Regions from separate parts of the Paenibacillus sp. FSL F4-0097 genome, predicted to be linked through region 2. Evidence: riboswitches for the same ligand, from Rfam matches in the RefSeq annotation. Region 2 holds a riboswitch; the other holds the start of a gene.
The links. Region 2 has a riboswitch for cobalamin ahead of metE (5-methyltetrahydropteroyltriglutamate--homocysteine S-methyltransferase). Riboswitches for the same ligand answer to the same signal wherever they lie in the genome.
Positions count from the first base shown of each region.

Region 1 (4,958 bases), 2.9 Mb from region 2:
GAGAGTTATCAAGGATGTTTCGTTAAAAGATAGCTATCATAAAAAGGTTGAACTGTTAAGCGACGGTGGCAAGCGGGTTACCATTACAGATCAGAATCAAAAGATTGTTTTGCAGCAGATTGAATATGACGGAAGGATTACTGTGGTTAAGGATAAACAGGTTACCGTTCAAGTGGAGGGTGGTAAAGAGCAAACCTTAACAATTCCTGATCATATAGTCATTGAAGATGAAGACAAGCTCGGATTAAATAATGGCGTTGAAATCGAGTGGACGGTAAATGCAGACGGACAAATCGAAAGCGTGGAACTGGACGATTAAAAATTTACCGAGGTGACTGGATGAAATTTCTAATCGTACTTGGTAGTATTATTGTTCCCATTGTCATGCTGATGTTACAAGGTAAATCGATAAAGTGGCGTATGGTATTCAATGTTGCTTCGGTCTTAAGTGCGATTATCTTTGGAAATATTTCCGCTTTGGCGATTTACGAAATATTAAGGGATCATGCTGTATTTATGACCTCGATCCATGCGATATTTTTAAATCCAATGTTTCTTATTACCGGAGCCTATCTTGGCGTTTATTTAATTTATCGGTTGATGATAATTTCGTATGACGAGGTTTATATGTGATGGGTACAATACAAATAGGGGTGTTCCCGCGTAGGGACACCCCTATTTGTGTTGTTAACAGGACGGATGCTTAAGAGGACTTTCCTACAACGTTTGCTCCGCTCTTCGTGATCTTGTAGGTGATGATATCCCCATTCCAGAAGTGGAATTTTAGGATAACCTCGCCGTCTTTAACATCTTTAAAGAACGCGGGAAGCAGCTTGATTTCTTTAGTGTTATAAGAAGGTGAGAAGGTATTGCCGAATTCCTTAAATGGAGTCCAGTCCTGCGGACCTGCATTGCCACCAGCGGTATATACAGCTTCCATTGTGGCAAGCTGGTTACCATTAAAGGTGGTCGGAATGGCAAAGGATTCAGTCGTGCCTTTTGCATCGCTTAATTTAGCTGTGTCATACACAATCACCTTAAGTCTCCACGCAACACCCTTGTTGAATTTCAGAGTCAGCACGGCATTTTCACCGTATTTTTGGGAAGCTGTGAGCTTTTTGAGTTGGCTGGCTTTGAGGATGAGCTCCTCACCATTTAATGTGTAATCTTTACCTTTGGTCAGATATTTTCCGTTGGCACTAATGGTGGTTAGCTTATTGCCGTTCAGGTTTAGCTTAACCTTGGTATCTTTGATTTGTGCACCTTTTTTTAGGTAGACCAAATCGCTTTCGGTGCTGGAGGAACGCTCCTTCAGACCAGACATTAATACATTGTGGAGTTCAGGATCAGACCACTTATAAGTTTTACGGTTGAAATGCTGCCCGTTATCCCAGAGCATGGAAGTCATTTTCTTTTCTTTCAAATAATAAGTCAGATACTCGAAGAATTTAAGCTTCTCGCCCTGTTCAATCACACCTGTGTCTTTATCGAAACCTAATAAACCAAATTCGCCGACGATGACAGGGATGCCTTTAGCTACAAATGTATTGTAAACGTTATCAAAAGTTTGAGTGATATCGTTTTTTGTATCTTTTTCAAATGTGGTGTAGCCGGCAATGTTCACACTAAAAGGCCAGAAGCCATAGAAGTGAACGGTCGCAATAATATTCGGATCGTTTAGAGCCGTAATCGTCTTATAGAGATGATCCATTCTTGTTTGTGTAGGTGAAGACTCTAATGAAGGTAATACAAGTGGGCGGAGGTCGTTTTTCCCACCGGATTTCCGCACGATCTGATAGAAGGAGTTATTGAGTTCAGTAAGCATTTGCTCCATTTTTGCTTCGTCTGTGCTTCCACCATCGGTGAACCGAGGTTCATTTATGCTCTCGAACATCAGCTTATCGGATTTGTCCTTAAAGCGATCGGCAATTTGAGTCCAGGCTGCATTATAACGCGCCAGCGTTTCATCGTGTTTTTCTTCCATATGGCTTACCCATAGCCAGGAATCATGATGGACATTAATCATGACATAAAGCTTGGCGTCCAGTGCCCAGCCGACAACTTCTTCCACACGGTCGAGGTAGGCTTTTTCTAGGGTATAGTCTGGTGCCGCACCCATGTGAGTATCCCAGGTCACAGGAATCCGAATACTTTTATAGCCTTGAGCGGCGATCTTTTTAATAAGTTCTTGGGTCACACGAGGATTGCCCCAGGAGGTTTCGTCCTCACCTGTAGCATCTAAAGTATTACCGAGGTTCCATCCGGGCTGCATTTCGTCTACATAGGATTGGATCTTACTCTTTGGCGCTGCCTTAGCTTGTTGCTCATCCTTAGTTGCAGCTGCAGCCATGGATGAGAACAGAGAGAGCAGAAGAGCGGTGACAAGTGTCAATGATAAGAAGGATTTCTGGATTCGCGTAGTCATTGAATTCTCCTTTGTGAGATAAATTTAGGATGCTTGGACCTGGCTTTGACGCTGTACTTGGTGGTTAGATGAACACGAACACCTCCAATGTTATTTTTGTAAACGCTTTCTGAATATACCCTAACATAGAATTCACTCAGCGAGTACCTTACTAATTTGTGGCAAATTCATATAAGAATTAGTGATTTAAATTAATTTTCCCCACAGTTGGATAAAGAAATTATTTGAATATCCCTACTCGTAGAAATTGGTTATTCAATAGGATTATCTCTAGCTGCCCGTTATACAAAAAAGAAATATAACATGACAAAAGCATATATATTAGATATGATGAAGCATGAAAATTTAAAATTAGAAATAGGTGCCAACTATGAATGTTGCGGAAGTACAATCATAGATTGGTTAAATGGAAAGCGGGTGTGAATCCCGCGCGGTCCCGCCGCTGTAAAAGAGGAGTCCTTGCAAAATGCCACTGGGAAACTGGGAAGGCAGCAAGGGTGATGATACTTGAGCCAGAATATCTGCCTTTTTCTGTTACACCATCAAACTCTACGATCGATAGAGAGGTGCTTGAATAGTGTTTGCCAGCTAGTATTGTGGTTCACTATCTTAACCTCTTGACGTTTATGTTGAGTGGTTTTTTTTGTGGTTATAAGAAAGTTTATTCTGTTTTTTATCATAGGTATGAAGGGAAGGGTTATGGAAAAATGAAGAAAAATAAGTTTTTAGCGTGGTTACTCATTGTAGCTGTATTTATCACGACATTCTCTACAAGTGTTATCCCAGCTCAAGCAAATGGAGCAAGCTCTACTCTTAAAGGGTACGTAACTGTAGCCGTAGAGAAATTCACCGTAGGCCAAGGGTATATTAAGGAACCTATTAAAGTTCCGATTTATGAAGGCGATAATGGCGCATCTTTAATAACACGTGCGCTAGGTGATGGGAATTATAGATATTTAGGAAATATAGATAGTGGTTTTTATTTATCAGAGGTTAAAGATAGTGGCAGAAGTGAAGTCAATATTCCACAATATATTTTAGATATGATTTCAGCCGATGGGAAAACAGTCGGCACTAAAGCAGACCCAGAGTGGTTAAGTCAGTTTGACTATACCTCCATGTCGGGTTGGATGTATGCAGTAAATAATGTGTTTCCTCCGTTTGGGATGACCGATTATAAGCCTCAAGACGGTGACATCATTCGAACTCAGTTCACCACTTATGGCTATGGTTCTGATCTTGGTGGCTGGGGAGAAATCCCCGTTCAACTTGCCAATAAGGATGCTTTAACTGCGGAAATCGCCGAGATTAACAGTGACCCTAATAAAGAAACTATTTTGGACAGACCAGTAGTACAATCGGCAGTTTATCAAGCCTATTCCGTGCTCGAAAATATGGCAAGCTCTCAAATAAGTGTAGATCATGCACTTGTAGGGCTTAACCATGCATTAGACATAGAACCCCCTGTTATTACAGTAAGTGGCATACAAGATAAACAGGAAGTATCCAATAAAGAAATAAGCTTCAAAGTAGCTGTCACAGACAATGTATATAGTGACATCATTCCAGAAGTGAAGCTGAATGGTGTTACTTTATCACCTGCGAATGGGGAGTACAAAGCTTCTCTGAATTCAGGCAGTAATGCAATTACTGTAACGGCTCTTGACGGAGCTGGAAACAAAACAAATGTAACTTATCAAGTTACTTACAAACTGGAAACTACAGTTGCCGTCAAACAACAGTTAGATAAAAGCCTTGCCTATATTCTAAACACTGTAAAGAATCCGTCGTTTGGAACAGGTAGTGGAGAATGGTCGATCCTTTCTCTGGCACGGGCGAACTATACAGTACCTAACGGTTATTACGATCTTTATTACAACAATGTAGCAACGAAAATAGCATCGATCATTAAAGAGGATGGAAAACTCGACGCCAATAAAAGCACAGAGAATTCCAGAGCGATTCTTGGGCTTACCTCTATCGGAAAAGATATCACAAATGTTGCGGGATATGATCTGAGAAAAGCACTGGCTGATTATCAATATATCCAAAAGCAAGGCAATAATGGTCCGATTTTTGCTCTGATTGCGCTAGATAGCCATAACTATGAGATCCCTGTAGTTGATGGAGTTACAGAACAGACCGCAAGAGAAAAACTAGTTCAGTACATTTTAGATAAAGAGGTTAAAAAAGGTACAGCAGAAGCTGGTGGCTGGGCATTAGGCGTAACCAAAGCCGATGTCGATATGACTGCGATGGCGATGCAAGCTCTTGCACCTTATTATGCAACCCGAGATGATGTAAAAGCCGCCGTGGATCGGGCCATCCAATGGCTGTCCGATAACCAAAACAATCAAGGCGGATTTACAAGCTGGGGAAGCACTAGCAGCGAAAGTATCTCACAGGTAATTGTGGCCTTAACTGGTGTAGGCGTAGATCCGCACACTGACACTAGATTTGTTAAAAGTGGAAATTCACTTATTGATGCACTGCTTAGCTTTGCTGCACCTGAGGGTGGATTTAAGCATATCCT
Region 1 covers NZ_CP151965.1:875,538-880,495, forward strand. Annotated here, with positions in the region: gene MHH86_RS03825 (hypothetical protein) at 1-319, shown strand, start outside; gene MHH86_RS03830 (transposase) at 385-633, shown strand; gene MHH86_RS03835 (cellulase family glycosylhydrolase) at 704-2,425, opposite strand; cobalamin riboswitch at 2,768-2,969, shown strand; gene MHH86_RS03840 (S-layer homology domain-containing protein) at 3,133-4,958, shown strand, end outside.
Region 1: linked by a shared signal. The riboswitch ahead of MHH86_RS03840 (S-layer homology domain-containing protein) and the one ahead of metE (5-methyltetrahydropteroyltriglutamate--homocysteine S-methyltransferase) in region 2 are both predicted to bind cobalamin.

Region 2 (4,958 bases):
GGCACGCTGTTTGAGCTTCAGAAAACATTGTATAACACAATGCTTTTTGCTTCATTGCTGGTGGGTACTGTCTTTTTTATCGCGGCAGGCAGCTTTCTTTACTTCCGGTTATATACCGATCTTGATCATGATCGCAATCAATATTCCACTTTGTCCAAGATGGGGCTTACGGATAAAGAACTCAATCGAATAGTCACAGTTCAGCTCGCTCTATTGTTTTTTGTGCCGGTCGGAATAGCTATTTTACACAGCGTGTTTGCCTTTATTGCGCTTCAACGGTTGTTCTACTTATCTATCGCAACGGAGACAGGCGCGGTGTTACTCGGATATTTGGCTGTTCAAGGACTATACTTCTTTTTTATTCGCAGCCGCTATTTACGCAACCTGAAGAAGAACTTGATATGAGAAATGGGGGTAACAAGAATGCAAGCATGGATTACAGATTTTATGGAGCAGTTTGGTTACTTCGGTATTTTTCTGATGCTGGCCTTTGAAAATATATTTCCACCAATTCCTTCAGAAGTGATCCTGCCCTTTGGAGGGTTTATGACCACTACGACGAGCTTAACTATACCTGGTGTAATCATTGCTGCCACGGCTGGATCACTACTGGGTGCAGTAATTCTCTATTATATTGGCCGATTATTGGATGTGAGCCGGTTAGAGAAACTGGTTGAACGCTGGGGGGGCCTAATTCGCGTCACTAAAAAAGATATCCACAAGGCTGACGCCTGGTTTGATAAATATGGCTATTGGACTGTATTGTTTTGTCGGATGGTTCCGCTGGTCCGCAGTCTGATTTCGATTCCGGCGGGAATGTCAGGTATGAAATTTGGAGTATTTATGATCTTCACAACGATTGGCACATTGGGATGGAATTTGCTGCTTGTGCTTATTGGCGCGGCTTTGGGCGAATCCTGGGAAGACATTGCCATGTACATGGATGTGTACTCCAATGTGGTCTATGTACTAATTGCTGGCGGATTAGTTATTCTTGGGTTTCTGTACTTCCGCAAACGCAGCCGGAGAATGAACACTGAGGGCTAAGCGGGTGGAGGACTGATAATAGAAATGACTATTAAAAAGGAGGGAAACACATGGAGCTATTAACGATTATTAAAGCCATTATTTTGGGGCTTGTTGAAGGTTTAACCGAATTTGCTCCAGTATCCTCCACAGGTCATATGATTATTGTTGATGATATGTGGCTGAAATCACAGGAGTTATTTGGACAATATACGGCAAATACCTTCAAAATAGTTATTCAACTGGGTTCTATATTAGCGGTTGTTGTGATTTTTAGAAATCGATTCATTGATCTGTTGGGCTTAAGGCGTTTCAGCCGTAAGCAGTTGGATCCTGTAACAGAGAAGCTACCGCAGTTAGAGCAGGGCGGGCACCTCAAGCTGACACAGGTTCTGGTAGGGTTAGTGCCTGCAGGTGTGTTAGGTGTTCTGTTTAATGATTATATTGATGAGCATTTATTCTCTACCTCAACGGTGTTAATTGGTCTAGTGATCGGGGCTATATTAATGATTATTGCGGATCTGTTTGGGCCGAAGAAGATCAGAACTGAGAGTGTAGATCAGATTACATACAAACAGGCACTTGGTGTAGGTCTTGTACAGTGTTTTTCGTTATGGCCTGGATTTTCACGCTCGGGCTCGACGATTTCTGGTGGCGTAATCCTCGGGATGAGCCATCGTGCCGCTGCTGATTTTACGTTTATTATGGCAGTACCCATCATGGCAGGTGCCAGTCTGTTGTCACTGATGAAGAACTGGCAATATTTCACCATGGACGCGCTGCCGTTTTTTATTGCAGGCTTTATTAGTGCCTTCCTATTTGCGCTGTTATCGATGCGTTTCTTCTTAAAACTGATCAATCGTATCAAGCTCTTACCGTTTGCTATATACCGTATAATTCTTGCTGCTGTAGTATATTTCGTATTTTTCTAAGTCCGTTATAAGGAATCGATATAACAGAAGCCCCAGTAATCTATTGCAGATTGCTGGGGCTTTCACGTATGATGACATCAGATTAAGACACTCAAATGATGAATGATATCGGAGACAGGTGCTGACCGGAAAATAGTAATTCGGTAGGCTTAATAGGGAAATTCGGTTCGAAGCCGATGCGGTCCCGCCACTGTAACGGAAGAATCTCGAGCAACAGAGGTCACTGGCAATTTACTACTGCTGGGAAGACTGCTCAAGATGTTGACGCCGCTAGCCAGGAGACCTGCCTGTTTCAACAGCACTGCTTCACCTACGGAAGATAGGGAGGTGTTAGACGTTAACCATGGGTATATCATGGGCGTCTTTCCCTTTGACTTTTTTAGGGAAGGGCGCTCTTTTTTATAGGAAAGCAAGTAGTTTTGGAGTTTGAAATAAGAGATTGAAGAGGGAGTGTATCGAAATGACGAATAAGGTAAAAGTAAGCAATCTTGGATATCCGAGAATCGGAAAGAACCGCGAATGGAAAAAGGCACTGGAGGCATTCTGGCAGGGGAAAATAAATGAGGAGCAATTCCGCTCCGAAATGGCAGCAATCCAGCTGCAGCATTTGAAGACCCAGCAAGAAGCAGGAATTGAGCTTATTCCGGTAAATGATTTTACATTTTATGATCATGTGTTGGATGCGGCTGTTATGTTTGGAATCGTACCTCCACGGTATGCGTATGATGGCGGCGACATCGGGCTTGATCTTTATTTTGCAATGGCCCGTGGTAATGCTGAGGCTACTGCCTGCGAGATGACCAAATGGTTCAATACGAACTATCACTATATCGTTCCAGAGATCGGCACACAAACACCACGCCTGACTGAAAACAAACCTCTAGCGGCTTATCGTTTTGCTAAATCGCAGGCAGGGATTGAAGGTAAACCGGTACTTTTAGGTCTGTATACCTTCCTTAAGCTGTCCAAAGGTTACGCAGCGGCAGATATCGCCAAGATTGCTGCACGTTTTGTTCCAGTCTATGTTCAACTGCTACAGGAACTGAAGCAAGAAGGGGTAAGCTGGGTACAAATCGATGAGCCAGCGATTGTTACAGGCATAAGTAAAGAAGAATTAACACTGCTTAACTCGATATACACAGACATTGCCGGCTCCGTGCCGGGCTTGAATATTATTTTACAGACGTATTTTGAAGCTGCTGAGCCGCTGGAGGCACTGCTAGAGCTGCCTGTTCAAGGCTTGGGTCTTGACTTTGTGCACGATGGTGGAACGAATCTGGCTTCCATCGAACGTCTTGGCTGGCCGAAGGACAAATGGCTGGGTGCCGGAATTATTGATGGACGGAACATTTGGCGTTCCGATTTAGACGCCAAGCTGCAACTGGTAGAAAAGCTCAGCGTTCATGTACCGCTTGATCGTCTTATTCTTCAGCCTTCTTGCAGTCTGCTGCATGTCCCAGTCACCGTTCAAGGTGAAGTGAAGCTGAAGGCGACAGTTAAGAATGCGTTAGCCTTTGCCGATGAGAAGCTTAAAGAGCTTAGTCTGCTCGGAGCAGCCATCGCAGATAAAGGAGAAGCTTCTCAAGCAGCGCTGGCCGCTAGTCGTGAAGCTATTGCAGCGTTCCGCGCACTACCTGAGCGTGGCCGTAAGGATGTGGCGGAGCAAGTGCTTGCACTTGCAGCTCTACCAGACCAACGCAGTCTGCCTTTTGCTGAGCGCTTAAAGGTGCAGCAAGAGAAATGGCAGCTTCCACTTCTGCCAACCACTACAATTGGTAGCTTTCCGCAGACAGTCGAAGTGCGCCAGGCGAGATTGAAATGGCGTAAAGGGGTCTGGAATCAGGAGCGTTATGATGGATTTGTTCGTGAGCAGATCGCGGATGCAATTACCTTCCAAGAAAAGCTAGGTCTGGATGTTCTGGTCCACGGCGAGTTCGAGCGTACAGATATGGTGGAGTTTTTCGGAGAAAAGCTGGATGGATACTTGTTTACTAGTAATGGCTGGGTTCAATCCTACGGTTCCCGTTGCGTTAAGCCGCCGGTGATCTACGCGGATATTGCATTTATACAGCCTATGACTGTTAAAGAAAGTGTCTATGCACAATCGTTGACGAAGCTTCCGGTTAAAGGAATGTTGACGGGCCCTGTTACTATCCTCAATTGGTCATTTGTACGTGATGATCTCAGCCGGGAAGAGGTAGCCAATCAAATTGCTCTTGCCCTTCGCCATGAAGTAAAAGCGTTGGAAGATGCAGGCATCGAAATGATTCAAGTGGATGAGCCGGCTATTCGTGAAGGACTTCCGCTAAAGGCAGAAGACCGTGAGCATTACCTGAACTGGGCAGTGAAGTCGTTCCGTGTTGCCACGAACCATGTGAAGGCTACGACACAAATTCATACGCATATGTGCTATAGCGAATTTAATGACATGATCGATTCAATATCGGCTATGGATGCTGATGTAATCTCCATTGAGACTTCACGTAGCCATGGTGAGCTGATTATCAGCTTTGAGGAGCAGGCCTATGATAAAGGAATCGGTCTTGGAGTGTACGACATCCATAGCCCGCGGGTTCCAGCTGTCGAAGAAATGACTGCGAATATCGATCGTGCGCTGCGGGTGCTTGACCCTGAACAGTTCTGGATTAATCCGGATTGCGGTCTGAAAACGCGTGGCTGGCAGGAGACAGAGGATGCACTACGTAACATGGTAAGAGCTGCTGCTATTGCGAGGGAAAAGACAGGGGTTATTGCTTCTAAATAGACTTAAATAAATTAGAGCCAGGGTAATTTACCCTGGCTTTTTAGTTCAATTATTTTTTTGTAATCAGCTACTTGATAATAATTCTCAATCTTGTTAGAATGAAAAAGAAAAAGAAGGAACCGTGGAGGGTCCCTTTAGGCATTTACTTATTTACTTTCGAAAGTTTTGCAATCTGTTTCTTCTGCGCGTTTTGGTTCTTGGGAGCTGTGGAAAGCTACGAAGATCGATTCAGCGCT
Region 2 covers NZ_CP151965.1:4,908,194-4,913,151, reverse strand. Annotated here, with positions in the region: gene MHH86_RS22110 (FtsX-like permease family protein) at 1-405, shown strand, start outside; gene MHH86_RS22105 (DedA family protein) at 424-1,047, shown strand; gene MHH86_RS22100 (undecaprenyl-diphosphate phosphatase) at 1,098-1,958, shown strand; cobalamin riboswitch at 2,058-2,264, shown strand; gene metE (5-methyltetrahydropteroyltriglutamate--homocysteine S-methyltransferase) at 2,419-4,722, shown strand; gene MHH86_RS22090 (DUF1540 domain-containing protein) at 4,869-4,958, opposite strand, start outside.